4 regions of the Streptomyces sp. NPDC030893 genome follow, and region 3 is predicted to be linked to each of the others. Evidence: riboswitches for the same ligand, from Rfam matches in the RefSeq annotation. Region 3 holds a riboswitch; each other region holds the start of a gene.
The links. Region 3 has a riboswitch for cyclic di-AMP ahead of ACZ434_RS24810 (transglycosylase family protein). Riboswitches for the same ligand answer to the same signal wherever they lie in the genome.

Region 1 (6,966 bases), on a different contig from region 3:
TGGACGGCGCGGGCGGCGCGGTCGGCGGCCACGGCGGCGATGACGATGCCGGCGAAGGTCACCGAGGTGGCGCCGCCGAGCACGGCCCACAGGGTCGGGCCCGGCCGGACTCCGGTGGAGCGGACGGTGAAGAGCACGGCCGCGCAGGCGCTGAGCGCCACGGCGACGGGCGGCAGCACGGCGAGGCGCAGCAGCTGGGACCGTATGTGCGTCTCGGGCGGCGCGGCGGCGGTCCGTGGGGCCGGCCGTCCGTGCCGCCCGCCCTCACGCCGTTCCGGCCGGGCGGCGGGGCCGGTCCCGCGGGCCCGGGCATCGCCGGGGCCCGGCCCGGCGCGGTCCGGTACGCGGGCCACGATCGCGGTGCCGACGGGCACCGGTGTGTGGACGGTGCCCTGGGCCGCGGCCGGGCCCGGGCGCCGGGGTTCCCCGCCCCGTCGACTCCCTCGTCCGCCTTGTGGCTGCACGTACCGGTCCCCGCTCCCTGATCCCGACTCGTCGGCGCGGCCCTTCGGCACGCACGCGCCCTGCGGTGTGAGCCGTCACGCCTCCTGACCGACACTCACCGTAGTCGCCACCGCATCATGTGCGGTGGGCAGTTGACAAACTCGTGCGGACAGCATCGCGCTCTGGTATGAGGCGTCGTACGACAGACCGATAACCGTTCAGCGCGAGGGGTCGGGAGTGGGCAGAGAACGATCGATGCTGGTCACAACCGATCGCAGCGGGCCTGCGAGGGGGGAGGCGGTTCGACGGCACGGTTCGCGCCGCCGCGGCCCGCGGCCGCCCTCGCTCGGCGGCGAGAGGGGTTCCGCCCGCCGTCGACGGCCCTCACCCCTTCGGCCATAGCGTCACTCTCCGTAACACCAGAAGGGGGTGCGCATGTTCATCGGCGCGATCGTGGCCGGCGGGCTGGCCGACCGGCTGGGCCGCAAACGCACCCTGACCACGACCACCCTGTGGTTCACGGTGTGGTCGTTCGCCTGCGTCTTCGCGTGGGACATCTGGTCCCTCGGCGTCTTCCGCGTGCTGACCTCGGCGGGCCTGTCCGCGATGACCGTCGTCGCCGTCGTCTACATCAGTGAGCTCTTCCCCAGCGCCAAGCGCGGCAAGTACCAGGCGTACGCCATCGTCATCGGCATCTGCGGCACCCCCGCGACCAACCTCATCCCCTCCGCGGTGGTGCCGGTGTCCGACTGGTCCTGGCGGCTGGTCTACCTGTGGGGTTCCCTCGGTGTGCTGTTCCTGCTCTTCGTGCGCAAGCTCGAGGAGTCCCCGCAGTGGCTGGAGGCCCGCGGCCGGCACGAGGAGGCGGAGGCCGTCCTGGCGCGCATCGAGGCGAGCGCGGTGGCCGAGCACGGTGAGCTGCCCCGGGCGCGGGAGCCCGAGCCGCGGGCGCCGGCCGTCAAGCCGGGACTGGGCATGCTCAAGGACAAGAAGTTCCTGTACCCGACGATCCTGCTGTCGGTGCTGTGGATCACCCAGACGATCGGCTTCTTCGGCTACTCCAGCTGGGCTCCGACCCTGCTGGCCGCCGAGGGCGTCAGCGTGGAGGACTCGATCTTCTACGTCGCCCTGACGACCGTCGGAGCGCCGCTCGGCTCCTTCCTCGCCGCGATGGTCACCGACCGGTTCGAACGCAAGTGGTGCCTGGTGGTCTTCGGGCTGGTCATCGCCGCGTCCGGACTGATGTACGGCCTGACCTTCACCCCGGTGCTCATCGTCGTCTTCGACTTCCTGGTCAACCTCTTCGAGCGCGGCTACACCGCCCTGGCGTACGCGTACTCCCCCGAGCTCTTCAGCACCGACGGCCGCTCGCTGGGCACCAGCATCGCCTACGGTCTGGGACGCCTGTCGAACGCGGTGGGCCCGCTGATGATCGCCGGCGTCTGCAACGGCGTCGGCTACGAGGCGGTCTTCATGTTCATCGCCGGTACCTGGACCGTCGGAGCCGTCGTGCTGGCGCTCTTCGGCCCGGCCACCCGGCGCCGGCGCCTGGAGGCGGAGGCCGCGCGGCAGTCACAGCCCCGGACCGTCACCGCGACGACCTGACACCGAGCCGGCCGGAAGAAACGGCGCGACGGTGCGGGGCCCGCCTCGGGCGGCGGCCCCCGCACCGGGCCGGCCACCGTGCTCCGGCGACGTCACCGCTCACCGGCGAGGTCGAGATGTCCCGCCTCGGCCGCGCCTTCGGTGATCCGGGGACGGCGCCACGGGCGGGCGATCGGACCGGACACCGTCCGCCACCACGGCTGCACCGGCAGTGTCCCCGCCGGCTCGAACGGCTCGCCCGGCCGCGGGAACGCCGCCGGCAGGCCGGCCTCCCCGGCCGCGTCCCTCGTCCACTCCCCCGGCTCCGCCCACGCGTGCGGCGCCAGGTTGAAGGTGCCCCAGTGGATCGGCAGCAGCACACCGGCCGGCGCGCCGCTCTGGAGGTCGAGGTGGGACCGTACGCCCTCCTCGGGGGTCATGTGGATGTCCGGCCAGAAGTCCGAGTACGCGCCGATCTGGATCATCGTCGCGTCGAAGGGGCCGTGGGCGGCGCCGATGTCCCGGAAGCCGTCGAAGTAGCCGGTGTCGCCGCTGTGGTAGATGCGGTGGTCCCCGCCGGTGACGACCCAGGAGGCCCAGAGGGTGTGCTGGGTGCTGCGCAGGCCTCGACCGCAGAAGTGGCGGGCCGGGGTGGCGGTGAGGGTGAGGCCGCCGGCCTTCGTCGACTCGTGCCAGTCCAGCTCGCGCAGCCGGTCCGCGGACACGCCCCAGTGCTCCAGGTGCGCCCCCACGCCGAGGGGCACGGCGAACAGGGTGTCCGTGCCGGCCAGCGCCTTGATCGTGGGCAGGTCCAGGTGGTCGTAGTGGTCGTGGGAGATCACGACGACGTCGACCGGGCCGAGCGCCGCCAGCGGGAGCGGGGCGGGGTGCAGCCGCCTGGGGCCGGCGAAGGGGAAGGGCGAACAGCGTTCGCCCCAGACGGGGTCGAACAGGACGCGGTGGCCGTCGATCTCCGCGAGGACGCCGGAGTGGCCCATCCAGGTCAGGCGCAGTCCCGTCGCGGGCGGGCGGGAGATGTCGGCGAGCGTGGTGGGGTGCACCGGGACGGCGCTCCGCGGGGCGCGGCGGGAGCGGGTGTCCTTGTCGAAGTACACCTTGGCGAAGTCCCGCGCCGATCCCGCCGGGCGGGTCCGGGCGGGGCCGCCCGGGTTCTGGAACACGCCGTCCTCGAAGTGCGGGGATCTGCGGATGCGGGCCATGCGCTCGCCACCGGGGTCCGCGCCGAAGGCCTCGGGCCGCAGGGCGTGGAGCCCGGGGCTCAGGAGACGGGAAGCGGCCACGGTACCTCCAGGGTGGAGTCGTTCAGACATTCCATTATGTGCGGCCGGTCCGGTGCCGTGGTGCGGTTGCGGCCGATGTCACGGGGTCACGGGAGCGGGCTCGCGCATCATGAACACGTCCACCGGGTCCTCGGTCTCGACGGTGAATCCGTGGCGCTCGTACAGCCGCCGGGCCGGGCTGCCGCGCAGCACGTTCAGCCGGACGACGGCACGGTCGCGGTCGCACCGCGACAACAGGGCGCGCAGCACGCCCGAGCCGATGCCGCCGCCCTGGAGCCCGGGGTCCGGATAGAAGTGCTCCAGCCAGTGGCAGTCCCCGGCGGGGCGCAGGGCCACGCAGCCGGCAAAGGCGCCCCCGGCCTCGATCACCCAGGTGTGGGCCGCGTCGAATCCGTCGCGCAGCCGCTGCCGCACCCGCCGGGCGTCGTACCGCCCGAGCCGCTCCAGATCCGGGCGGAGCACCACCGCGCGCAGCTCGGCCACCGCGTCGACGTCCGCCGCGGCGGCCGACCGCATGCCCCAGTGCCCCATGACCGTCACGCTACCGCGCGGTTCCTCAGGCGACGGAGGCGATCCGGACCTTGATGTCGTCCGGCGACAGCGTTCCCTTGGCGATCACATGGTCGCCCGAGGATTCGCCGCGCAGCCGTCGGCCGATCCACGGCACCAGGTACTCACGGGCCCAGTGGACGTCGTCCCGGCGGACCTCCAGGGCGCCGCGGGGCGGCAGGGGCGGCCAGGGCTGCTCCGGGTCGGCGGGGACCTCCAGGCCGAGGGAGAGTCCTGCGCGGAGCGCCACGCGGGTGTGTCCCTCGGGCGACAGGTGCAGCCGGTCCGCGTCCCACGCCCTGCGGTCCTGCACGCTCCGGAGGGACCACAGGTCCAGCACCGGGCAGCCGTAGCGGTCGGCGACGGCCCGTACATGCCCGTTGTAGGTGGCGATCTTCCGGCGCAGGTGCCGGAGGAGCGGGACGCCGCGGGTGTCGAAGCCGGTGGTCACCAGTACGGTGCCGGACACGGCCGTGAGCGCGGCGATCGCCCGCTCGAAACGCTCGGCCACCTCGTCGGGGTCGGTGCCCGGGCGGAGGATGTCGTTGCCGCCCGCGCAGAACGAGACCAGATCGGGGGCGAGTTCCACGGCCCTCGGCACCTGGTCGGCCATGATCTGGTCCAACAGCTTTCCGCGCACGGCGAGATTGGTGTAGTCGAAAGCTCCCTCGGGGCGGCGGTCGGCGAGCAGGACGGCGAACCGGTCGGCCCAGCCGACGAACGCCCCGTCGGGGCCGGGGTCGCCGACGCCCTCGGTGAAGCTGTCCCCCACCGCCACGTACGACCCGATCACTTTTCTGCTGTCATTCTTCGAATCGTCTGCCACGACAGGTCATGATTCACCTTCGAATGTGACCTACGCGACCGTAGGCAGGGGTTGACGCGCGGTGAGATAAGCCACTCTCACAATGTTGGCCGATTCAGGAATACGCCGGAGGCCGGCCCCGGGGATCGGGACCGGCCTTCGGCGCGCGTGTCAGGAAGGTTGCCGCTGGGGTCAGAGGGAGACGCCCTTCGAGCGGAGGTAGGAGACGGGGTCCACGTCCGAGCCGTAGTTCGGGCTGGTGCGGATCTCGAAGTGCAGGTGCGGGCCGGTCGAGTTGCCGGTCGAACCGGAGAGGCCGACCTGCTGGCCGCCGCTCACGCTCTGGCCGGCGGAGACGGACAGCGAGGACAGGTGGGCGTACTGGGCGTAGTAGCCGTCGGCGAGCTTGATGACGACCTGGTTGCCGTACGCGCCGGCCCAGCCCGCGGAGACGACGGTGCCGGAGCCGACGGCCTTCAGGGAGGTGCCGGTCGGGACGCTGAAGTCGACACCGGTGTGGTAGCCGCTGGACCACATGCTGCCGGCCACCTTGTAGGCGGTGCCGACGCCGCCGCCGGGCACCGGGGAGCTGTAGCCGGAGGCGGCCTGGCCGGCGGTCGCCTGGGCGGAGCCCTGCGGGGCGGTCTGCTCCGGGGACTGCTCGGACGACTGCTGCGCCGGCTTCTCGGCGGGCTTCTCGGCCTTCGGCGCGGCGGGCTTCGGGGTCGCGGGCTTCGCGGCCCCGGGCGCGGCGGACTTCTTCGGCGCGGCCTTGGCGGCCTTGCCGTCGACGGAGAGCTTCAGGCCGGGGTGGATCAGCGACGGGTCGTCACCGACGGCCTCCCGGTTGTCGGCGTAGAGCTGCTTCCAGCCGCCGTCGACGTTCTCCGACTCGGCGATCTTGGCGAGGTAGTCGCCGGCCTTCACGGTGTAGGTACGGCCCTCGCCGCCCTGGTCGGCGGAGGCCTTGTGGCCGGTGGCGGAAAGCGACTGGACGGCCTTTTCGGGGGCCGTCTGCGGCGTGGCGGCGTGCGCGCCGGTGGCGCCGAGAAGCGGCAGGGCGAGTGCGGCGCCACCGGTTCCGGCGACGGCGATGGAACGGGTGAAACGCTGGGCCTTGGTACGGCGGTGCTTACCCTTCGCGGGCATGACGAATTCCTCTCCGGCGCCTACGAGGTGAGCTGTCGGGTTCGGGCTGGAGATGCCCGGCCGCGCTGTGGCGCGGCTTAACCCCAAGCCGTTCCGGAGACCGGAACAGGCAGTCGTACCTGTGGGTCCCCCGTTCCTGCCGTGGACGGGTCAGTGTGTGCGGGCTCCGGGCGGCGGCAGGATTAGGCGTCCGTCCGGATCGGTTGGGAACGTAAGCGACCCGGACGCGACGGGACAAGCGGAGGTTCCGCGGAACGCTCCTTTTCCGTGATCCACAAGAGGAAATGACGTCACCGAGCGTCGACCGGGATTCTGATTCCCCCGCAAATTCCCTTGTCATTCCACTGAATTACGTGCACATGGCGACAACACATCGTCACGGATATGACGATGCTCACGCACTCCATCCCCATCTCCCGCTCTACCGGGGCACGTTATACCCAATACACCTAATCGGACAGAACGATCGAATCGGGCGATCGCGGGCGCCTCGGCCGGAACGCCGTCCCGCCCCGGGCCACGCCTGTGGACAACTCATTGCCTCAGGCAGGCATGTCGTATCGTCGTGTGGTGTCCGTCGACGAGCCGCGGCGACGGCGCGGAGAGGGAGGAGTCCTTCGTGACGCAGCAGATCCCGTCGACCGAACCCGAGCTGGCCGGGGTACGCAACTTCCGCGACGTGGGCGGACTGCCGACCGTGGATGGACGGCGGGTGCGGCACGGAGTGCTGTTCCGCAGCGGTCACCTCGCGCACGCGACCGCTGAGGACGCCGTCTTCCTGTCCTCGCTCGGACTGCACACGATCTTCGACTTCCGCAACGCGGCCGACCAGAAGCTGGAGGGGGCGGACGTCGAGCTGCCGGGCGTGCGCAATGTGAACCTGCCGCTCAGCGACCCCGCCGACGGCGCCGAGTTCTGGAAGATGGTCCGCGACGGCGACCTGGACGAGCTGCGGGCGGTCCTCGCGGACGGCAAGGGCGCGGACCGGATGATCAGCTCCTACCGTCTGATCATGAAGGAGCGCACCGCCGAGCACGCCCAGGTGCTGCGCTCGCTCGCCGAGGACAGCGTTCCCGCGCTGATGCACTGCGCGGCCGGCAAGGACCGGGCGGGGCTGTCGGTGGCGGTGACGCT
Region 2 (6,966 bases), on a different contig from region 3:
GCGACCGGGGCGGCTTCCGCCGTGACGACCGCGGTGGTTTCCGCCGGGACGACCGTGACGACCGCGGTGGTTTCCGCCGGGACGACCGGGGTGACCGTGGCGGTTTCCGTCGCGACGACCGGGCTGACCGGGGCGACCGTGGCGGGCGTTCCTTCGAGCGCCGTGACGACCGGGGCGGTTTCAACCGCGACCGGGACCGCGGCAGCGACCGCGGCGGCTTCCGCCGGGACGACCGGGGCGGCCACCGCGGCAGCGACCGCCCGTTCAACCGCGACCGCCAGGGCGACCGCCCGGGCTTCCGTTCCGGCGGCCACGACCGCCCGTACGGCCGTCGTGACGACCACCGCGGCGGCGGCTCCTTCGGCCGCCGCGAGGACAAGCCGCGCTGGAAGCGCAACGGCTGACGCGTTCCGCTGACGCTCGCTCACCGAGCCGACCGGAAGGGCCCGCACGACACCCGTCGCGCGGGCCCTTCCGCGTCCGTGAGCGGGACACATCCCGACCCGCCTCCCCGATACCCGATCGGAGACCGGGCCACGTCCCGCTATGCTCGGGGAGGCAACATCGCCAGGGGCCCTTAGCTCAATTGGCAGAGCAGTGGACTTTTAATCCATTGGTTGTGGGTTCGAGTCCCACAGGGCCTACCGAACGGACAGCCCCCGCCCCGCGGTGACGACCGCGGGGCGGGGGCTGTGTCGCGTCCGGGCGGGCCCCGGGACCCGTGGGGTCAGGGGCGCGGCGGACGCGGGGTGCGGAGCGGGCGCGGGGGGCGGCCCGTCCGGCGGCGGTCGGGGTCGAGGAGCTGCACGGCGATGCCGGAGAGCACCAGGCCCGCCGCGATGAGCAGTCCGTCGGGAACGATCACTCCCGCGATGAGCATGACCACTCCGATGACCAGCGCCCACCAGGCACCGGCGCGCCGGTACTCACGGGGGCGGGCCGGCTGTCCGGTGGACAGTGAACGGGCGAACCGGGGGTCGTCGTGCTCGAGGCGGGCCGCCAGGGCGACCAGGCGGTCGTCGTTGGGGCGGGGCACGGCTCCTCCTTCCCAGGGGGTGGCCGCACGGTCACAAGCCGGCGGCCGTCGTTCCGGTACCGCCGGACGGGTGGAGGGTCCGCCGGTCTGCTGCGAACTCGGGCCGCTATAAAGGAGTTTGCCCGTGTGCCGACGTCTCATCCGTCCGGTACCGGAACATCCAGGGTCGCCCGCCGGCACCCGTCCGGTCCATCGGTCGCGGGCCCCATCCCCCAGGGGGAACGGAGCGCACACGCGGCCCCGGCCGGTCGGGGCCGCGGGGGAAAAATGGGGGTTGTCACCGATGGCACCAGACCCTTTCAGCGGACACGCTGGATCCTGACGGCCCGCGCCGCGCCCCCGGTCCGCGGGTCCGTCGCGGGCTTCCGCCGCACCGGGAGCCCGGGCGAGCGGCCATGGTGAGGAGGCGGTAGGCGGGTGCCTCTGTTCTGGCGGATCTTCATGCTGAACGCCGTCGTGCTCGTCGTTGCCACGGCCCTTCTGCTGGGACCCGTCACCGTATCCACCCCCGTACTGCTCACCGAGGCCGCGGTCCTCACCGTGGGCCTGGGCGCCATGCTGGTCGCCAACGCGCTGCTGCTGCGGGTCGGGCTCACGCCGCTGCAGCGGCTGACCCGCGCCATGACCACCACCGACCTGCTCCGCCCGGGGCACCGGCCCGCGGTCGGCGGGCGCGGCGAGATCGCCGAACTGATCACCACGTTCAACACCATGCTCGACCGGCTGGAGGACGAGCGCGCCACCAGCAGCGCCCGCGCCCTGTCCGCGCAGGAGGGGGAACGCCGCCGCGTCGCCCAGGAGCTGCACGACGAGGTCGGCCAGTCCCTGACCGCCGTGCTGCTCCAGCTCAAGCGAGCCGCCGACCACGCCCCGCCCGAGCTGCGCGAGGAGCTGCGGATGGTGCAGGAGACCACCCGCGCGAGCCTGGACGAGATCCGGCGCATCGCCCGCCGGCTGCGCCCCGGTGTGCTCGACGAGCTGGGCCTGGCCAGCGCCCTCAAGGCCCTCGCCACCGAGTTCGGCGGCCCCGGGCTGAGCGTCCAGCACAGCCTCGCCCCCGACCTGCCGGAGCTGGACCGGGAGACGGAGCTGGTCATCTACCGGGTCGCCCAGGAGGGCCTCACCAACACCGCCCGGCACTCCGGCGCCCGTCGCGCCGAGCTCGCCCTGTACCGGGCGCCCGGCGGTGTCGAGCTGCGGGTCCGTGACGACGGCCGGGGTACCGGCCCGGCCCAGGAGGGCGCCGGTATCCGCGGGATGCGGGAGCGCGCGCTGCTCGTCGGCGCCGTGGTGACCGTGGAGTCCCCCGTCGGCGGCGGCACCGAGGTGCGCCTGGCCGTGCCCGTCCCCGCCCGTTTCCCCGCGCACGCCCTCGTTCCGCTGCGGGGCCCGTCCTCGCCCGCCCACTCCCCGCCCCCGTGACCGATGTCCCCCGACCGGAAACGCTGACATGACCGAGCAGGCCCCCACCCGTATCCTCCTCGCCGACGACCACGCGCTGGTCCGCCGGGGGGTTCGCCTCATCCTGGACAGCGAACCGGATCTGACCGTCGTGGCCGAGGCCGCAGACGGTGCCGAAGCCCTCGAACGGGCCCGTGAGCACCGCCCCGACCTGGCCATCCTCGACATCGCCATGCCCCGTCTGACCGGGCTGCAGGCGGCCCGCGAGCTCTCCCGCACGCTGCCGGAGACGCGGATCCTCATCCTGACCATGTACGACAACGAGCAGTTCTTCTTCGAGGCGCTCGCCGCCGGCGCCTCGGGGTACGTGCTGAAGTCCGTCGCCGACCAGGATCTCGTCGAGGCCTGTCACGCCACCATGCGCGGGGAGCCGTTCCTCTACCCCGGAGCGGTCAACGCCCTGATCCACAACTACCTCGACCTCGCGCGGGAGGGCCGGACCCTGCCGGCCAAGGCCATCACCGACCGCGAGGAGGAGATCCTCAAGCTCGTCGCCGAGGGCAACACCTCGCAGCAGATCGCCGACCTCCTGGTGATCAGCCCCAAGACGGTGGAGCGGCACCGCGCCAACCTGCTGGCCAAGCTGGGCCTGAAGGACCGCCTGGAACTCACCCGGTACGCCATCCGCGTGGGCCTCATCGAGGCCTGACCCGTCAGGGGCGCGGGCGCCCGGCCGCCCGGCGGGTTGTCAGACTGGGGCCGGCCGGACCCTGGCCGCGCCCGCCGCCCCACCCTCACCCGGAGTACGCCGATGCGCCGTCCGTACGTCCTGCTGTCCGCCGCCGTCTCCCTCGACGGCTACCTGGACGACACCGGCCCCGACCGGCTGCTGCTGTCCGGCCCGGCCGACTTCGACCGGGTCGACGAGGTACGGGCGGGGGTGGACGCCATCCTGATCGGCGCCGGCACGATCCGCGCGGACAACCCCCGGCTGCTGGTCAACTCGCCCGAGCGGCGTGCCGCCCGGATCGGCGCGGGCAGGCCCGAGTACCCGCTCAAGGTCACCGTCAGCGGATCCGGCGACCTCGATCCGGCGGCGCGGTTCTGGCACACCGGCGGCGAGAAGGTGCTCTACACCACCGACGAGGGCGCCGAGCGGGCCCACGCCCTCGGCCTCGCCGCCGACGTCGTCCCGCTCGGCCCCGCACTGGACTGGCGGCGGCTGCTGGAGCACCTGTACACCGTGCGCGGGGTGCGGCGGCTGATGGTGGAGGGCGGCGGCCTGATCCACACCCAGCTGATCACCCAGGGGCTCGCCGACGAACTCCAGCTGGTCCTCGCCCCGCTGTTCGTCGGCGACCCGGAGGCCCCCCGCCTCTTCGGCCCCGGCTCCTACCAGGGCGGCCGGCTGCGCCTTGTGGAGACCCGCCAGGTCGGCGACGTCGTCCTGACGCGCTACGAACCCACCGCGCCCGGCACGGGTGCGCTGCCCTCCGCCGCCGACCACCACTGGCTGGCCCTCGCCTGCGAGCTGGCCGCCGAGTGCCCGCCCTCCGACACCGCGTTCAGTGTCGGCGCGGTGGTGGTGGCCGCCGACGGTACGGAGCTGGCGCGCGGCCACTCCCGGGAGGGCACGGACCCGGTGGTGCACGCGGAGGAGGCCGCGCTCGCCAAGACCGACCCCACGGACCCCCGCCTCGCCGGCGCCACCGTGTACTCCAGCCTGGAGCCGTGCGCCCGGCGCGCGTCCCGCCCGGCGCCCTGCGCCCGGCTGATCCTGGACGCGGGGGTACGGCGGGTGGTCACGGCCTGGCGGGAGCCGGACACGTTCGTGGCGGACGCCGACGGCAGCGGCGTACTGGAGGACGGGGGAGCCACCGTCGTGGTCCTGCCGGAGCACGAGGAGCGGGCCAAGGCGCCGAACCGGCACCTGACCGGCGGCTGAGAACGGGGCCGCCGGTCACGGGTGTGCGTGGTGTCCCGCGGATGACGTACACTGGTTTCAACGACGCGGGGTGGAGCAGCTCGGTAGCTCGCTGGGCTCATAACCCAGAGGTCGCAGGTTCAAATCCTGTCCCCGCTACTGAAGGCCGAGGGCCGGAATCCGACAAGGATTCCGGCCCTCGGTGTTTTCCGTGCGCTCCGCCCTCCGGCCGCCTTCTCACTCACGGTGATCGCGCCGTCCCGCAGCGCATAACAACTGACGAACCGTCAGGAATGGGCCGGCATCTGAAGCGGGGTCAACTCGCCCGGTTTTGCCCGCTGGTGGCGGGTAAGTCCCCCCGGGATTCGCTAATGATCAAGAGGAACGGCTTGGAATCCGGCCCTCGCGTCTATTAACGTTCGATAACGCAGCGCGGTCGTCCCAGCCGTCACAGAAGGCGGCTCCGTGCGCACGCGCCGAATCCCGCAAGGGAACCGGGGAACCAACAACTTGGGGTGAATCGCGTGGATGCGGCCGTGGAGACACGGCTCGCAGACGCGCGTAGGAGACCTTCCTGCTCCGAACCCGTCAGCTAACCCGGTAGGCGAGAAGGAAGGAAAGGAGTACGCCCACGTGGCGTCCAACCCGCCTGCCCCCGAGGCCCCGTTCAAGCCGAGCGACACCTTCGCCTACGGCGGAGTCCGCACCGACGAGGGCCCCTTCGAGGAGTGGAACCCCACCGCGGAGTCCATTCGCCCCGTACGGGGCCGGCATCGCGTCGCCAAGCAGCGCGGCGGAGGACTCGCCCGCAGCTCCACCGTCCTCGGTGTCGGTGTCATCGCCGCGGTCGGCGCCGGCGGCATGGCCACCGCGCAGACCGGCAAGCCCCCGGTCTCGATCTCCATGCCCGACCTCCCCAACGTGGGTTCCCTCATCTCGGACGAGGAAACGCCCAAGGGATCGGCCACGCCGCTCAGCACCCTCGGCATGACGGAGGCCGACGCCGAGCAGGGCGCCGCCGGCGCCGGTGAGGCACTGCGCTCCCGGATCATGGCCCAGGTCGAGCAGCAGCAGACGCAGGCCGAGGCCAAGGCCGCCGCCGAGGCCCTCGCCGCCGCCGAGAAGCAGGCCGCCGAGGCCGCCGCCAAGGCGGAGAAGGAGGCCAAGGCCAAGGCCGAGGCCGCCAAGAAGAAGGCGGAGGAGGAGGCCGCGAAGGCGGCCGAGGCCAAGCGCCTCGCCGAGCTGGCCAAGCAGTACACGCTGCCGACCTCCTCGTACACCATCTCCTCGACGTTCGGTCAGTCCGGCGCCTACTGGTCCTCCGGCCAGCACACCGGCCTCGACTTCGCCGCCCCCACCGGCACCCTGATCAAGGCCGTCCACACCGGCACGATCACCTCCGCCGGCTGGGACGGCTCCTACGGCTACAAGACCGTGCTCACGCTCGACGACGGCACCGAGATCTGGTACGCCCACCAGTCCTCCATCAGCGTCAGCGTCGGTCAGAAGGTCAACACCGGCGATGTGATCGGCCGCGTCGGCTCCACCGGCAACTCCACCGGGGCCCACCTCCACCTGGAGGTCCACACCGGCGGCTCCTCCTCGGGCATCGACCCGATGGCGTGGCTGCAGAGCAAGGGCCTCAACCCCTGAGCCACCCCCTCTGATCCCTGCCGCCCCTGAATCCCGGCAGTCCCGACGACGACCCCCCGACGTCAGGGCTGCCGGTCAGGTGTTTTCGGGGCCGCTCCGTGGGACCGGACCGGTCAGGAACGGTGGGCGTCCGGGTCGTACGCCGGATAGGGGTGCCCGTAGGGCGGGTGCCCGTGCGCGGGATGCGCGTACGGCGGAGGGCCCGCGGGGTGAGTGCCGTACGGGTGAGGCCCGTACGGAAGCCACCCGTACGCCCCGTGCACCGGCCACGGTGCGGCGGCGGGCGGCGCGGTGAGACGGGCCGCGTGGTCCAGCGCCGGGCGGGCCGCTCCCCGCCGCTGCCACAGCTCCAGCAGCAGCGCCCGTTCCCGGGTCACGAAGTCCGTCCCGGCCTTCCCCGCCCGGCCCCGGTGCCGCAGGAACGCCAGCGACGTCGCGTACGCCTCGTACTGCGCGACCGCGCGCGCCGCCGGTCTCCCGCCGTACCGGCGCGCGTACTGGCGGGCCAGGCGCCTCGCCCGCATCGAACCGAGCGCGAACGGCTCCGCCGGGGTGAGCCAGCCGGCGACCGCATAGGCGGGCAGCTCCTCCCGCACGGTCCGCAGCTCCCGCTGCCGGGTCCACACCACCAGCCAGGTCAGCAGGCCGAACGACGGCAGCATGAACGCCGCGTAGACCGCGAAGAAGCCGTACTGGCCGAGGGTGGCCGAGCCGTTCCACAGCGCGTGCACGCCCATCGCGAGGACCAGCCCGGCGAGCGGCAGCAGCACCCGCCGCCACCGCTGCCGGTCCGTGGACAGCGCGGCGATGCCGAAGCCGATCCCGGTGAGCACGCTGAACAGGGGATGCGCGAACGGCGACATGACGATGCGGACGAAGAACGTCGCCGCGGTGACCGAGGCCACACCGCTGCCGCCGGTGAGCTGGTCGGTGCCGAAGGCCGTGCCGAGAT
Region 3 (6,966 bases):
CATTCCCGGCGACCCCCTCCCCGAAGGGCTCCCAAGGGGCCGGGAAGGGCCCCCGGGGAGCCGCTCAGACGCTATCCCGACTGCTCAGCGGAGTGCTACTCACCAGTAGCAAAGGAGAGCTAGGCCACGGACCAGGCGATGCCGTCGAGGATGTCGTGCTCCGACACCACGACCTCCTCCGCGCCGATCCGCTCCATGATCGCGAGGAGGACCAGGGCGCCGGCACCGATCACGTCGACCCGGCCGGGGTGCATCGACGGCACGGCCGCGCGTTCGGCGTGGGTGGAGCGCAGCAGCCACTCGCTGATCTCGCGGACCCGGGCACGGGAGACGCGAGAGTGGTGGATGGCCTCCGAGTCGTACTCGGGGAGGTCCTGGGCGATCGCGGACACCGTCGTGACCGAGCCCGCCAGCCCGACGAGGGTGCGCGCCTCGCGCAGCGGCACCGTCTCCTCGGCCCGGTCGAGGGCGGCCTCGATGTCGGCGCGCATCGCCGCGACCTGCTCCGCGGTGGGCGGGTCCGTCACGGCCCCGTCGCGCACCAGGTGCCGCTCGGTCATCCGTACGCAGCCCACGTCCACCGAGCGGGCGGCGCGCACGTGGTCGTCGCCGACGACGAACTCGGTCGAGCCGCCGCCGATGTCCACGACCAGGAACGGGCGGTGCAGATCGGTCCGGCCGGTCAGCTCCCGGGTGGCGCCGGTGAAGGAGAACTCGGCCTCCTGGTCGCCGGTGATGACCTCGGGCTCCACGCCCAGGATGTCCAGCACCCCGCGCACGAACACCTCGCGGTTCTCGGCGTCGCGGGAGGCGGAGGTGGCGACGAACCGCAGCCGCTCGGCCCCGTGCCCCTTGATGATCTCCGCGTACTCGCGGCAGGCGGCGAACGTCCGCTCCAGCGCCTCGGGCGCCAGCCGGCCCGTGCGGTCGACGCCCTGGCCGAGCCGCACGATCGTCATCCGCCGGTCCAGGTCGGTGAGTTCACCCGTCACCGGGTCGGCGTCGGCGACCAGCAGCCGGATGGAGTTCGTCCCGCAGTCGATGGCGGCGACCCGGGTCATCGGCCCTCCTCCTCGCCCGGCGGCGTCACGCAGGCGCCCTTGCGCCACCACTCCGGCAGCATCGCCAGCGCCTCGTCGCCCAGCGGGTTCACCCCGGGGCCGGCGGCCAGCGAGTGGGCGACCAGGACGTGCAGGCACTTCACCCGGTCGGGCATACCGCCAGCGCTGGGGAAGTTCCTCAGCTCCTCGATCTCGTCGCGGCGCCGGATGTAGTCCTCGTGCGCCGCGCGGTACGCGGCCGCCAGCACCGGGTCGGTGGCCAGCCGCTCCGTCATCTCCTTCATCACGCCGTTCGCCTCCAGCGTGCCGATCGCCGAGTTCGCCTTCGGGCACGTCAGGTAGTACAGCGTCGGGAACGGGGTGCCGTCGGGCAGCCTCGGCGCGGTCTCCACGACGTCCGGCTGTCCGCAGGGGCAGCGGTGGGCGATGGCGCGCAGCCCGCGCGGGGGCCGTCCGAGCTGCTGCTTGAATGCCTCGACGTCCGCGTCGGTGGGCTCGGTGCGGGGGGTCGTGGGCGGAGGGGTTTCCATACTGTCTTTCTGCGGCTTCCTGTAAGGGTCACTGGTCGGCGGCGTCGGCCTTGTCGACGCCGTCCCAGACGTTCGCGTACCAGGGGCGGTCGGCGGCTGCGAGATCCGCGCGGGACTTCTCCGCCGTGCCCGGGTCGATGACGATGTAACCGGTCTCGCCCGGCATGACGTAGTGCAGCCGCCGGCGGATCTCCTGCTCGGCGTACGCGTCGTCCTGCCAGCGCGCCTTCATGTCGCGCAGCCGTTCGACCCGCTGGCGGGCCTCGTCCTGCTCCTGCTGGAGGTCGGCGATCTCCGCCCGCTGGGAGACGTACTGCCGCATGGGGTAGGCGAGGGCCACGATCAGGGAGCAGACCACCAGGGCGAGCAGCGCGGCCCGTCCGGTCAGCCGGGAGCGGCGGGCCTGGCGTTTGGTCTGCGAGCGGTAGACCCGGGCCGCGGTCTGCTCACCGATCAGCCGGATCCTGGTCGCGGTGGAGAAACGGTCCCGGTCCTTGACCGCCATGTTCCGCCTCCGGTTCGCCTTCATACGTGCGTACGTCCCCGCACACGGTACGGGACCGGGTACGGGGACGTACGTACGACGCTGCCTGCGAAAGGGCGTCAGCCCTCGGAGCGGAACCGCGGGAAGGCGCTGCGGCCGGCGTAGACCGCGGCGTCGTCGAGGATCTCCTCGATGCGCAGCAGCTGGTTGTACTTGGCGACGCGCTCGGAGCGGGCCGGGGCGCCGGTCTTGATCTGGCCGCAGTTGGTGGCGACGGCCAGGTCGGCGATGGTGACGTCCTCGGTCTCGCCGGAGCGGTGGGACATCATGCACTTGAAGCCGTTGCGCTGGGCCAGCTCGACGGCGTCGAGGGTCTCGGTCAGCGAGCCGATCTGGTTGACCTTGACCAGCAGGGCGTTGGCGGCGTTCTCCTCGATGCCGCGGGCCAGGCGCTCGGGGTTGGTGACGAACAGGTCGTCGCCGACGAGCTGGACCTTGTCACCGAGCTTGGCGGTGATGGTCTTCCAGCCCTCCCAGTCGTCCTCGAACAGCGGGTCCTCGATGGAGACCAGCGGGTACGCCTCGACGAGCTCGGCGTAGTACTCGGTCATCTCGGCCGCCGAGCGCTCCTTGCCCTCGAAGGTGTAGACGCCGTCCTTGTAGAACTCGGACGCGGCGACGTCGAGCGCCAGGGCGATCTGCTCGCCGGGGGTGTAGCCGGCCTCCTTGATGGCCTCGAGGATGAGGTCGAGGGCCTCGCGGTTGGAGCCGAGGTTCGGGGCGAAGCCGCCCTCGTCGCCGAGGCCGGTGGCCAGGCCCTTGCTCTTCAGGACCTTCTTGAGGGTGTGGTAGACCTCGGTGCCCCAGCGCAGGGCCTCGGAGAAGGACTCCGCGCCGATCGGGGCGATCATGAACTCCTGGATGTCCACGTTGGAGTCGGCGTGCGAGCCGCCGTTCAGGATGTTCATCATCGGCACCGGCAGCAGGTGCGCGTTGGGGCCGCCCAGGTAGCGGAAGAGCGGCAGGTCGGACGCCTCGGAGGCGGCGTGGGCGACGGCGAGCGAGACGCCGAGGATGGCGTTGGCGCCGAGGGAGCCCTTGTTGTCGGTGGCGTCCAGGTCGAACATGGCCTGGTCGATCAGACGCTGCTCGGTGGCGTCGTACCCGACGAGCTCCGGGCCGATCTGCTCGATGACGGCCAGGACGGCCTTCTCCACGCCCTTGCCCAGGTAACGGCCGGCATCGCCGTCACGGAGTTCGATGGCCTCGAAGGCGCCGGTGGAGGCGCCGGACGGGACGGCGGCACGACCCGTGCTGCCGTCGTCGAGGCCGACCTCGACCTCGACCGTGGGGTTGCCTCGGGAGTCCAGGATTTCCCGGGCTACGACGACGTCGATGGACGGCACGAGCATCTCCTTCTTGGATGTGACGCGAGTGAGCAGGGCCACGGCGGGTCCTGCGGGACCGAGCCTAACCGGCCCGGGGCGATCGGCAGGCGGCCGACCGTCCCGTGGACAGAACCGAGCGTAGATTGTTTCCGGACGGAACAAAAACGGTTCCGGGGACGGTGACCGGAAAGAGCCCGTACAGGCGCCCGCACAGGCGCCCGGGCGGATGGCCGCGGGGGCGTGCGGGCGGGCACCGCGGGGCGCGCGTGAAAATGCCCCGCCCCGGTGCGTACGGGGGACAACGCACCGGGGCGGGGAGCCCGTGGGGACGGGGAGGGACCTGCCGCTGCTTACTTCAGGTGCAGCTGCTGGCCCGGGTAGATGAGGTCGGCGTCCTCGACGATGTCGTCGTTGAGCTCGAAGAGCTCGGCCCAGCCGCCCTTGACGTCGTGCTCGGCGGCAATGGAGCTGAGCGTGTCGCCCTTGACGACCTCGTACTCGCCGTCGCCCTTCTCGACCTTCTTGCCGGTCGGGGTGGTGACGGTCTTCTTCTCGGCCTTCTTCTCCGCCTTCGGCTCGGCCTGCTTCTGGGCGGCCGGGCGCTCGGCGGAACGGGAGGCCTTCTGCTCGCTGTCCCGGGTCTCGGTGGAGCCGGTGCCCTGCGAGGAGCCCGAGCCGTTCGAGGAGGAGCCGGTGTAGGCGGCGTTGGACAGGCCCTTGCCGCAGACCGGCCAGGCACCCTTGCCCTGGCCCGCCAGGACCTTCTCGGCGATCTCGATCTGCTGGGCCTTGGTGGCCCGGTCGGCGGTGGCGGCGTACTTGGTGCCGCCGAAGCCGGCCCAGGTGGAGGCGGAGAACTGCAGACCGCCGTAGTAACCGTTGCCGGTGTTGATGGACCAGTTGCCGCCCGACTCGCACTGGGCGACGGCGTCCCACTCGGAGGCGGTGGCGGCGGAGGCGTTGCCGGCCGCCATCAGCGGGGCGGCGACGGCGGCGGACGCGACACCGGCGACGGCGATGGCGCGGGTGGCCTTGGACGGACGACGGTGCTTGCCCTTGCCGGAAAACAGCATGGAGGATCCCCTCACCGACGCCTGCGAGGTGAGCTGTCGGGTTCGGGCCGGTTGAGTTGCCCGGCCGCGTCCCTCACGGGAGGCGGCTTCACCCCAAGCCGGATCCGGCGTCAACTGCCCGGACACGGCACTTACCTTGGGTCCCCCGCTCCTGCCTACGGCGCATGACGCGACGACTGTTCCCGTGCTGCCACTGGCAGGATTCGGCGTGGCGGCAGCCGGGGCCCGCGGTGGCGAGCGGTCACGACCGTAGACACGTGATCCGCGGAATATCAAAGACGATCACGGCTTATGAGACCTATATCTCATGGTCTTTAAATCGGACATTCAGCGCGAATCATGACGCCAACTGCCGCCACGTTCAGGCGTTTTCGGGCGTTACTTCCGGTCCGTTCCGCCTTCGACCTCGAGCTCCTGCCCCGGCAGGATGAAGTCCGGGTCGGCGCCGATGAGCTGCTCGTTCACCGTGTACAGCGCACGCCATCCGCCGTCGTACGCAAGGGAGTCGGCGATGGACGAGAGGTTGTCCCCCTCGCGCACGGTGTAGGAGTCGCCGGACGACCCGCCGCCCCAGGCGTCGAGGCCGCGCGAGGCGTGCCGGCCGGACGCGTCGGACTCCCGGTCCTTCTCCTTGCCCTCCTCGGCGCTGGCGCCGCGGTGACGGCCGGTCCCGGCGCCCTCCGTGGCGGCGCCCGCCGAAGAGCCGCCGTTCCGCCCCGCCTTGTCCGTCTCGTCACTCTTGGGGTCGGCCGAGGCCGACGCCGAGGCGGAGGGGGAAGGGGAGGCGCCGGGGCCGGTGTCCGCGCCGTCGCCCGAGCCGGCGTCCGGCCCGGCGGTCCTGCCGGATCCGGCCGTCGGTCCGTCCGTGGCCTCGGGGGACTTCGTCTCGCCGCCCGCGCCGGACGACGGACCGGCCGTCGCCGACGGGGAGGAGGTGAGCGGACCACCGGATTCCGGTGCATCGCCGGGCGTTTCGGACGAGCCGGGCGTACCCGCGCCGGCGTCCGCCGCGGGCGCGTTCCCGCCCAGTCCCGCGAGCAGTCCGCAGGTCCGCCAGGCACCGACCCCCTGGTCGGCGAGGATCTTCTCGGCCACGGCTATCTGCTGGCCGCGACTGGCCTGGTCGGCGCTCGGCGCGTAGTCCAGACCGCCGTAGCTCTCCCAGTCGTCCTGGGTCAGCTGAAGACCGCCGTAGTAGCCGTTGCCGGTGTTCTGGCTCCAGGACCCGCCGCTCTCGCACTCGGCGACCCGGTCCCAGGCCGTGCCGTCGGCCGCGCTGGCGCTGCCGGCCCCGAGGAGCGGGATGGCGATGGCGGAGCCGGTCACTCCGGCCGCAACGAGGAGAGCCGGAGCCTGGCGGGGGCGACGGTGCCGACCGTTCCCGGAGAGCATGCGGAGACCTTTCGCAGAACAGCAATGACGGGCGCGGTGAGTGAAGCCTTGGGCACCGCACTTGATGGGTGAACGTAGCCGCAGTCGATCACTTGTCACAAGTTCATGCCGCGCAGATCACGTGAAGATCACAGAGTTGAGCGCGTGTCATGTTTGCGTTCGCCCGCTCGGGGGCATCGGAGGCGCCGCCGGTCCGTCACCTTTGGGGAGGTGTGAACTCCACCGGCAGGGTGCGCAGTCCCCGCATGATGAGCCCGCCGCGCCACCGGAGTTCGGCCGGGTCCACCGCGAGCCGCAGGTCCGGAAGGCGGGTCAGCAGGGTGGCGAGCGCGGTCCGGCCCTCCAGCCGCGCCAGCGGGGCGCCCAGGCAGTAGTGGATGCCGTGGCCGTACCCCAGATGCTGGTTGTCCCGCCGGCCCAGATCGAGCACGTCCGGGTCGTCGAATCGGTCCGGGTCCCGGTCCGCGGCGGCCAGTACGACGAGAACCGGGTCGCCCGCGGCGATGCGCTGCCCGCCGATGGTGACCGGCTCGGTGGCGAACCGCCAGGTGGCGAGCTCCACGGGTCCGTCGTAGCGCAGCAGTTCCTCCACGCCCGTCGCCAGCAGTCCGTGGTCCCCGGCGGCCAGGGCCCGCTGCAGCCGCTCGCGCTGCCCGGGGTGGGTGAGCAGGGCGTAGGTGCCGTTGCCGATCAGGTTCACGGTGGTCTCGAAACCGGCGAACAGCAGGATGAACGCCATGGCGGCGGCCTCGTTCTCGGTGAGGTGCTCGCCGTGGTCGGAGGCCCGGATGAGACCGGAGATGAGGTCCTCGCCGGGCGCGGGCTCGGCGGGCAGCGCCTCGCGCTTGCGGTGGATCAGCTCGGCGAGATAGCTCCGCATCTTCTTGACGGACCGGGCGACACCGCCGCGCGGGCCGCCGCCGTGACGGATCATCATGCCCGCCCAGTCCCGGAAGTCGTCCTGGTCCTCGCGCGGCACGCCGAGCAGGTCGCAGATCGCGTAGATGGGGAGGGGGAAGGCGAACTCGTGGATGAGGT
Region 4 (6,966 bases), on a different contig from region 3:
ACCGCGCGGTGCCATGCGCTGCACCACCGGGCGCAGTTCCGCCGGGGCTCCGAACAGCTCCGTCAACTCGTCGTACGCCCGGCGCAGTTGTTCTTCGTCCACCAGGTCCAGGCGGACGCCGCCCAGGTCGGCTCGGTGCCTGAGGTGGGGGGCGGTGGCCTTGAGGACCACGGGGTAGCCGAGGGTGCGCGCGGCCTCGGCGGCGGCGTCGGGGGTGGGGGCGGGCAGGGCCCGGTACACGCGGATGCCGTACGTGCCGAGCAGGTCGCAGGTGTCCTCGCTGCCGAGGGTGAGGCCCTCTCCGCGGGAGAGCAGCCCGTCGATGAGCGCGGCGGCGGCCCGTTCGTCGACGTTCTCGTACTCGGGCACCTTGCCGGGTTCGGCGGCCTCGCGCCGCCACTGCGCGTACGCGATGGCCTGGGCGAGCGCCCGGACGGCGCGTTCGGAGGCGGGGTAGGCGGGGATGAGGTGAGCACCCTCGGGGGGTGCGGCGGGTGATGTGGCGGGGGCGGGCGGGCCGGCGTCGAACGGGTCGGGGGCGCGGTCCGGGGGGCCGCCGGCGGTCGGGGGCGCGGGCTGCGGTGCGGCAGGCTGCGGTGCGGCAGGCTGCGGCGGTGCCGGAGCGGCCGGTGGGCGGGGCGCAGGGGCGGTCGCCGGCTGGGGTGCCGTGCTGGTCGCGGCCGACAGCGCCTCCGCGAGGCCGCCGAGTTCGACGTGGACCACGAGGACCGGCTTGGTCGGGGCAGCGGCGGCGGCCGAGCGCAGGGCCTCCGCCAGGGCCGCGTCGCCCACCGAGCCCTCCCCCACCGCCGGGATCGCGGTCACGACGACCGCGTCGCTGGTGTCGTCGGCCAGCGCGTGGGAGAGCGCCGCGTGGAACTCCGCCGCCGAGGCCGCCGTGGTGAGGTCCAGCGGGGGGTGCGGGCGCAACCCCTCGGCGAGGCAGGCCTCGTAGGTGAGCAGGCCCAAGGACTCGGAGTTGCCGAGGATCGCCACCCGGGGTCCGGCGGGCAGGGGCTGGCGGGCGAGCAGCAGGCCCGCGTCGACCAGTTCGGTGATGGTGTCCACGCGGATCACCCCGGCCTGCCGCAGTAGCGCGGACACCGTCTCGTGGGGCAGCCGGGTCGCCCGTACGGCGTGCCCCCGGGGCCCGGCGCCGTGGCGTGCGCCCTGGACCACGACGAGCGGCTTCGCCGCCGCGGTGCGCCGCGCGAGGCGGGTGAACTTGCGGGGGTTGCCGATGGACTCCAGGTACATCAGGGCGACGTCGGTGTCGGGGTCCTCGTACCAGTACTGCAGGACGTCGTTGCCGGACACGTCGGCCCGGTTGCCCGAGGAGACGAAGGTGGAGACGCCGGTGACCCCGGTGACGCCGCCGCCGCGCCGGTGCAGGCGCGAGAGCAGGGCGACGCCGATCGCGCCGGACTGGGCGAACAGTCCGATCCGGCCCGCGCGGGGCGACTCGGGGGCGAGCGAGGCGTTCAGCCGCACGTCCGGGGAGGTGTTGATGACGCCGAACGCGTTCGGTCCGATGATCCGCATGCCGTACGAGCGTGCCTGCCGTACGAGGGCGCGCTGGCGTTCGCGGCCGTCGGGGCCGGACTCGGCGTAGCCGGCGGAGACGACGACGAGCCCCTGCACTCCGTGCTCGCCGCACTCGGCGACCACCTCGGGGACGTGCTCGGCGGGCACCGCGACGACCGCGAGGTCGACGGGACCGTCGATGGCGCGCACGGACCGGTACGCGGCCACCTGGTCGAGTTCCTCGCGGTCCTCCTCGAACGCCTTGTTGACCGCGTAGAGGCGTCCGGTGAAACCGGCGTCCCTGATGTTGTCGAGGATGCTGCGGCCCACACCGCCGGGGGTGCGTCCGGCGCCGACGACGGCGACCGAGCCGGGGGCGAGCAGCCGCTGCACCGACCGCGCCTCCGCGCGCTGTTCGCGCGCGTGCTGCACGGCCATGGAGCGGTCGGTGGGTTCGAGGCCGAACTCCAGGCGGACGACGCCGTCCTCGAAGCTGCGCTTCTGGGTGTACCCGGCGTCGGTGAACACCTTGATCATCTTGGTGTTGGCGGGCAGCACCTCGGCGGCGAACCTGCGGATACCGCGCTCCCGCGCGACGGCTCCGATGTGTTCGAGGAGGGCGGAGGCGACGCCCCGGCCCTGGTGGGCGTCCTGCACGAGGAAGGCCACCTCGGCCTCGTCGGCGGGCTGGGACGCGGGCGTCCCGTCGGGCCCGATCCGGTCGTAGCGTACGGTGGCGATGAACTCGCCGCCGATGGTGGCCGCGAGTCCCACCCGGTCCACGAAGTCGTGGTGCGTGAAGCGGTGGACGTCCTTGGCGGACAGGCGCGGGTAGGGCGCGAAGAAGCGGTAGTACTTCGACTCGTCCGACACCTGCTCGTAGAAGCTGACCAGGCGCTCGGCGTCATCGACGGTGATGGGGCGGATGCGCGCGGTGCCGCCGTCGCGCAGCACCACGTCGGCTTCCCAGTGGGCGGGATACTCGTGCCGGTCCGACGAGATCTGCATGGGCCCCAGAGTACGGCTCGCGTGCGAGAGGGGCGCGAGGCAGTCTGTGGTGGACGACAGCGGGGCCGAGGCCGCGGTCCCGCCGCCCTCCGGGAGCGGGCGGTGATGCCGCTCCCGGGCATCGCCTCACGATGTGGGAAACTGGTCTAGACAACCCTGAACAGTGAAGGGCAGCAACACATGGCTGAGCGCCGCGTCAACGTCGGCTGGGCCGAGGGTCTCCACGCCCGCCCCGCCTCCATCTTCGTCCGAGCCGCCACGGCCGCAGGCGTCCCGGTGACGATCGCCAAGGCCGGGGGCGACCCCGTCAACGCGGCCTCCATGCTGGCCGTTCTGGGCCTGGGCGCCCAGGGCGGCGAGGAGATCGTCCTCGCTTCCGACGCCGAAGGGGCGGACGCCGCCCTGGACCGTCTGGCGAAGCTGGTCTCCGAGGGCCTCGAGGAGCTTCCCGAGACCGTCTGAGCCGTTCACGAATGCGGGACCGCTCATTTCAGGGTCGCCCACCGCACTCGGAAAGGCCCGCCCGGACCACCGGGCGGGCCTTTCGCTTTCCCGAATTCCCCCTTTTTACGGGCAGCGGGGAATAGCCCCCGGGAATGACGCCCTCTTTGTATACGGCACCCGCGTTAAGGGCGCAGACTCGGCATGTTTACGGGATGTTGCGCGTTCCTCACACGGTCCGCGAGGCCGGCGCGGCCGGCACCGGAGCCGAAGCGCAGGCGGTGCGCGGCGCTCGCGCGTTCGGTGTGCAGTGCCGTGACGGACCGCGCGCGCTCGCCGTCGCCGCGTGCCACCGCGTCCGTGATCGCGCCGTGCTCCGCCCAGTACTCGACCGGGTCGGAGGGCCCCTCGGCGGCGTACATCCAGGCGATCTTGTACCGCAGCTGGGTCAGCATCGACGTCAGCGCCGGGCTGCCGCAGGCCTGGGCGAGCGTCTCGTGGAACCAGCCGCTCAGCGAGCGCAGGTCCTCGCTGTTGCCCTGCCGGGCACGCTCCTGCCCCAGCCGGACCAGGCCGCGCAGCACCTTCAGATGGGCCTCCGTGCGGCGCTGGGCCGCGCGGGAGGCGCAGAGCGGCTCGAGGAGCACGTGTGTCTCCAGCAGGTCGGCGGCCTCCCGCTCGGTGGGTTCCGCGACGCACGCGCCCGCGTGCCGGCGGGTGACGACGAAGCCCTCCGCCTCCAGCGTGCGCAGCGCCTCCCGGACGGGAACGCGGGAGACGCCGTATCTCCGGGCGAGGACCTCCTCGGTGAGCCGGCCGCCGCGTTCATGGACGCCCGCGATGATGTCGTCCCGGATCGCCGTACACACCGCGTGCGCGGGAATGCGCATGACCGACCTCCGGATCAATCCCCGTGAAACGCCGACGATTGACGTCCGCTCAGTGACTCTATGGCAATCCGCGGGAATTTCCGACGGCGATCCGGAATCCATGTGTGATTTTTGGACGACGGCGTCCTGAAACGCCGAATGCCCCGGCTCGGGAGCCGGGGCATTCGGGAAACGCGGGTGGCGCGGGACGCGTGCGTCTCAGAGGTTCACACCGTGCGCGCGGAGGTAGGCGACGGGGTCGAGGTCGGAGCCGTAGTCGGCGCCCGTACGGGCCTCGAAGTGCAGGTGCGCGCCCGTGACGTTGCCGGTCGCGCCGGAGAGGCCGATCTGCTGGCCCGCGGTGACCTGCTGGCCCGCCGAGACGGCGATGGACGACAGGTGGCCGTACTGGGTGTAGGTGCCGTCGTTCATCCTGATGACGACCTGGTTGCCGTACGCGCCGCCCCAGCCGGCCTCGACGACGGTGCCCATGCCGACCGACTGGACGGGGGTGCCGCTCGCGGCGTGGAAGTCGACACCGGTGTGGCTGCCGGAGGACCAGACGGCGCCGCCGCTCTTGTAGCCGGTCGACACGTACGAGCCGGGGATCGGGGAGACGAAGGTGTTGAGGCGGATGCGCTCGGCCTCGCGCGCGGCGCGCTCCTTCTCCGCGCGGGCCTCCTCGGCGGCCTTGGCCGCCTTCTCGCGCGCTTCCGCCTCGGCGGCCTTGCGTGCGGCGGACTCGGCCGCCTCGCGCGCGGCCTCGTGCTGGGCGGCGGCCTGGGCGTCGACGCGGTCGGCGACCTCGTCGCCCAGGGTGACCACGGGGGTGAGGCCGGTCTGCGCGGCGGCGGGCTCGGCGGCGAGCGCGGGAGCCGCGAGGGAGCCGACGACGCCGGTGCCGGTGAGCGCCGCGACGCCCGCCGCGCGGACGGTGCCGCGCTGCATCCGGCCGGGACGACGGTGCTTGCCCGGGGCGCGGGTGAACGCCATGTACAGGCTGGTCCTTTCCTTCCCTCTCGCCTACCGGGTTAGCTGACGGGTTCGGAGCAGGAAGGTCTCCTACGGACCCCCTCGCGACACGCGCGGGCGTCCGATTCACCCCAGGGACTCATGTGGGTCCCCGGCTCCCCTGGCTCGCGCCGTACGGGGACTCGGCGATGGCTGTCCGGTGCCGCGGGTGCGGCGCACTGCCCGACGAACAGCCCGCACGAAGCTAAGCGGGACGTCCCCCGATCCTCAAACCGATCACGGTTTTTGTAGCGCATCCCACAGGGCAGACAGGCAACCTCCGACCCAATTCGGGCACAAGCGGGCCCTGGTGACCTGCCGGTCACCAGGGCCCGCACGCGGGTGCCTCGCTACTCGGCCGCCACCACGGTGACTTCGCCGATACCGAGGGCCTCCACGGGTGCCTTGATCTGTGCCGCGTCACCGACGAGGACGGTCACGAGGCGGTCCACCGGGAAGGCGCTCACGACCGCCGCCGTGGCCTCCACGGTGCCGGTCGCGGCCAACTGCCGGTACAGGTCGGCCTGGTAGTGGTCCGGCAGGTGCTGCTCGACCTGGTCGGCCAGGGTGCTCGCGACGGCCGCGGCGGTCTCGTACTTGAGCGGCGCCACACCCACCAGGTTCTGCACGGCGACGTCCCGTTCGGCGTCGGTGAGCCCGTCGGCGGCGAGCGTGCGCAGCACCTTCCACAGGTCGTCGAGGGCCGGACCGGTGTTCGGGGTGTCGACGGAGCCGCTGATGGCCAGCATCGCCGCGCCCGTGCCGTCCGGTGCGGACCTGAGGACCTGTCCGAAGGAGCGTACGCCGTAGGTGTATCCCTTCTCCTCGCGCAGGACGCGGTCCAGGCGGGAGGTGAGGGTGCCGCCGAGGCAGTAGGTGCCGAGCACCTGCGCGGGCCACACGCGGTCGTGCCGGTCCGGGCCGACGCGGCCGATCAGCAGCTGCGTCTGGACGGCGCCGGGGCGGTCGACGATCACGACGCGGCCGGTGTCGTCGGCCACCACGGGCGGAACGGGCCGCGGCTCGGCCGAGGAGCCCGTCCAGGCGCCCAGCGTGTCGCCGAGCAGCTCGTCGAGGTCGACACCGGTGAGGTCGCCGACGACCACGGCGGTGGCCGTGGCGGGACGCACGTGCTTCTCGTGGAAGGCGCGGACGGCCGCGGAGTCGATGCCGGCGACGGTCTCCTCGGTGCCCTGGCGCGGGCGCGACATGCGCGAACTCGCCGGGAACAGCTCCTTGGAGAGCTCCTTCGCCGCGCGGCGGGAGGGGTTCGCCAGCTCGTGCGGGATCTCGTCGAGGCGGTTGCGGACGAGCCGCTCGATCTCGCTGTCGGCGAACGCCGGCGCCCTCAGGGCGTCGGCGAGCAGCCCGAGTCCCTTGGGCAGCCGGGAGGCCGGGACCTCCAGGCTGAGCCGGACACCGGGGTGGTCGGCGTGCGCGTCCAGGGTGGCACCGCAGCGCTCCAGTTCGGCGGCGAACTCCTCCGCGGAGTGCTTGTCGGTGCCCTCGGAGAAGGCCCGCGCCATGATCGTGGCGACCCCGTCGAGGCCGGCCGGTTCCGCCTCCAGGGGCGCGTCGAGCAGCACCTCGACGGCGACGACCTGCTGGCCGGGGCGGTGGCAGCGCAGGACCGTCAGGCCGTTGTCGAGCGAGCCGCGCTCGGGGGCCGGGAACGCCCAGGGCTTGGCCTCGCCGGCCTGCGGCTGCGGGTGGAAGTCCATGGTGGCGAGCTCGGTCACTTCGCCGCCTCCTCGTTCTCGTCGGTGCCGGCGGCCGCGTCGGCCTCGGGGGCGACGGGCTCGTAGACGAGCACCGCGCGGTTGTCGGGGCGCAGCCGGCTCTTGGCGACCTCCTGCACCTCCTGCGCCGTCACCTCCAGGACGCGCTGGACGGCGGTCAGGGCGAGCTGCGGGTCGCCGAACAGCACGGCGTACCGGCACAGTTCGTCGGCACGGCCCGCGACCGTGCCGAGCCGGTCGAGCCACTCGCGCTCCAACTGGGCCTGCGCGCGCTCCATTTCCTCGTCCGTCGGGCCCTGCTCGGCGAACCGGGCGAGCTCCTCGTCGATGGCGGACTCGATGACCGGCACCTCGACGTCGCCGGACGTCTTCAC

Region 1: it holds a riboswitch for cyclic di-AMP, as region 3 does, so the genes downstream of both, ACZ434_RS14030 (peptidoglycan DD-metalloendopeptidase family protein) here and ACZ434_RS24810 (transglycosylase family protein) in region 3, are expected to answer to the same signal.
Region 2: it holds a riboswitch for cyclic di-AMP, as region 3 does, so the genes downstream of both, ACZ434_RS30490 (M23 family metallopeptidase) here and ACZ434_RS24810 (transglycosylase family protein) in region 3, are expected to answer to the same signal.
Region 4: it holds a riboswitch for cyclic di-AMP, as region 3 does, so the genes downstream of both, ACZ434_RS29400 (M23 family metallopeptidase) here and ACZ434_RS24810 (transglycosylase family protein) in region 3, are expected to answer to the same signal.

The regions. Positions count from the first base shown of each region.
Region 1 covers NZ_JBVIFC010000005.1:419,984-426,949, forward strand. The annotation lists gene ACZ434_RS14005 (sensor histidine kinase) at 1-374, opposite strand, end outside; partial or broken gene ACZ434_RS14010 (MFS transporter) at 874-2,049, shown strand; gene ACZ434_RS14015 (MBL fold metallo-hydrolase) at 2,142-3,329, opposite strand; gene ACZ434_RS14020 (GNAT family N-acetyltransferase) at 3,408-3,860, opposite strand; gene ACZ434_RS14025 (SGNH/GDSL hydrolase family protein) at 3,886-4,671, opposite strand; gene ACZ434_RS14030 (peptidoglycan DD-metalloendopeptidase family protein) at 4,876-5,832, opposite strand; cyclic di-AMP (ydaO/yuaA leader) riboswitch at 5,837-5,995, opposite strand; gene ACZ434_RS14035 (tyrosine-protein phosphatase) at 6,452-6,966, shown strand, end outside.
Region 2 covers NZ_JBVIFC010000024.1:14,321-21,286, reverse strand. The annotation lists gene ACZ434_RS30525 (DEAD/DEAH box helicase) at 1-404, shown strand, start outside; tRNA gene ACZ434_RS30520 (tRNA-Lys) at 572-644, shown strand; gene ACZ434_RS30515 (DUF3040 domain-containing protein) at 728-1,036, opposite strand; gene ACZ434_RS30510 (HAMP domain-containing sensor histidine kinase) at 1,454-2,458, shown strand; gene ACZ434_RS30505 (response regulator) at 2,487-3,146, shown strand; gene ACZ434_RS30500 (dihydrofolate reductase family protein) at 3,249-4,382, shown strand; tRNA gene ACZ434_RS30495 (tRNA-Met) at 4,447-4,520, shown strand; cyclic di-AMP (ydaO/yuaA leader) riboswitch at 4,826-4,983, shown strand; gene ACZ434_RS30490 (M23 family metallopeptidase) at 4,995-6,014, shown strand; gene ACZ434_RS30485 (PrsW family intramembrane metalloprotease) at 6,128-6,966, opposite strand, start outside.
Region 3 covers NZ_JBVIFC010000014.1:128,903-135,868, reverse strand. The annotation lists gene ACZ434_RS24830 (Ppx/GppA phosphatase family protein) at 120-1,061, opposite strand; gene ACZ434_RS24825 (DUF501 domain-containing protein) at 1,058-1,591, opposite strand; gene ACZ434_RS24820 (FtsB family cell division protein) at 1,620-2,096, opposite strand; gene eno (phosphopyruvate hydratase) at 2,195-3,481, opposite strand; gene ACZ434_RS24810 (transglycosylase family protein) at 3,814-4,536, opposite strand; cyclic di-AMP (ydaO/yuaA leader) riboswitch at 4,540-4,709, opposite strand; gene ACZ434_RS24805 (transglycosylase family protein) at 4,915-5,862, opposite strand; gene ACZ434_RS24800 (cytochrome P450 family protein) at 6,125-6,966, opposite strand, start outside.
Region 4 covers NZ_JBVIFC010000021.1:52,422-59,387, reverse strand. The annotation lists gene ACZ434_RS29415 (bifunctional acetate--CoA ligase family protein/GNAT family N-acetyltransferase) at 1-2,532, opposite strand, end outside; gene ACZ434_RS29410 (HPr family phosphocarrier protein) at 2,713-2,994, shown strand; gene ACZ434_RS29405 (GntR family transcriptional regulator) at 3,159-3,863, opposite strand; gene ACZ434_RS29400 (M23 family metallopeptidase) at 4,062-4,835, opposite strand; cyclic di-AMP (ydaO/yuaA leader) riboswitch at 4,848-5,012, opposite strand; gene ACZ434_RS29395 (M16 family metallopeptidase) at 5,204-6,592, opposite strand; gene ACZ434_RS29390 (M16 family metallopeptidase) at 6,589-6,966, opposite strand, start outside.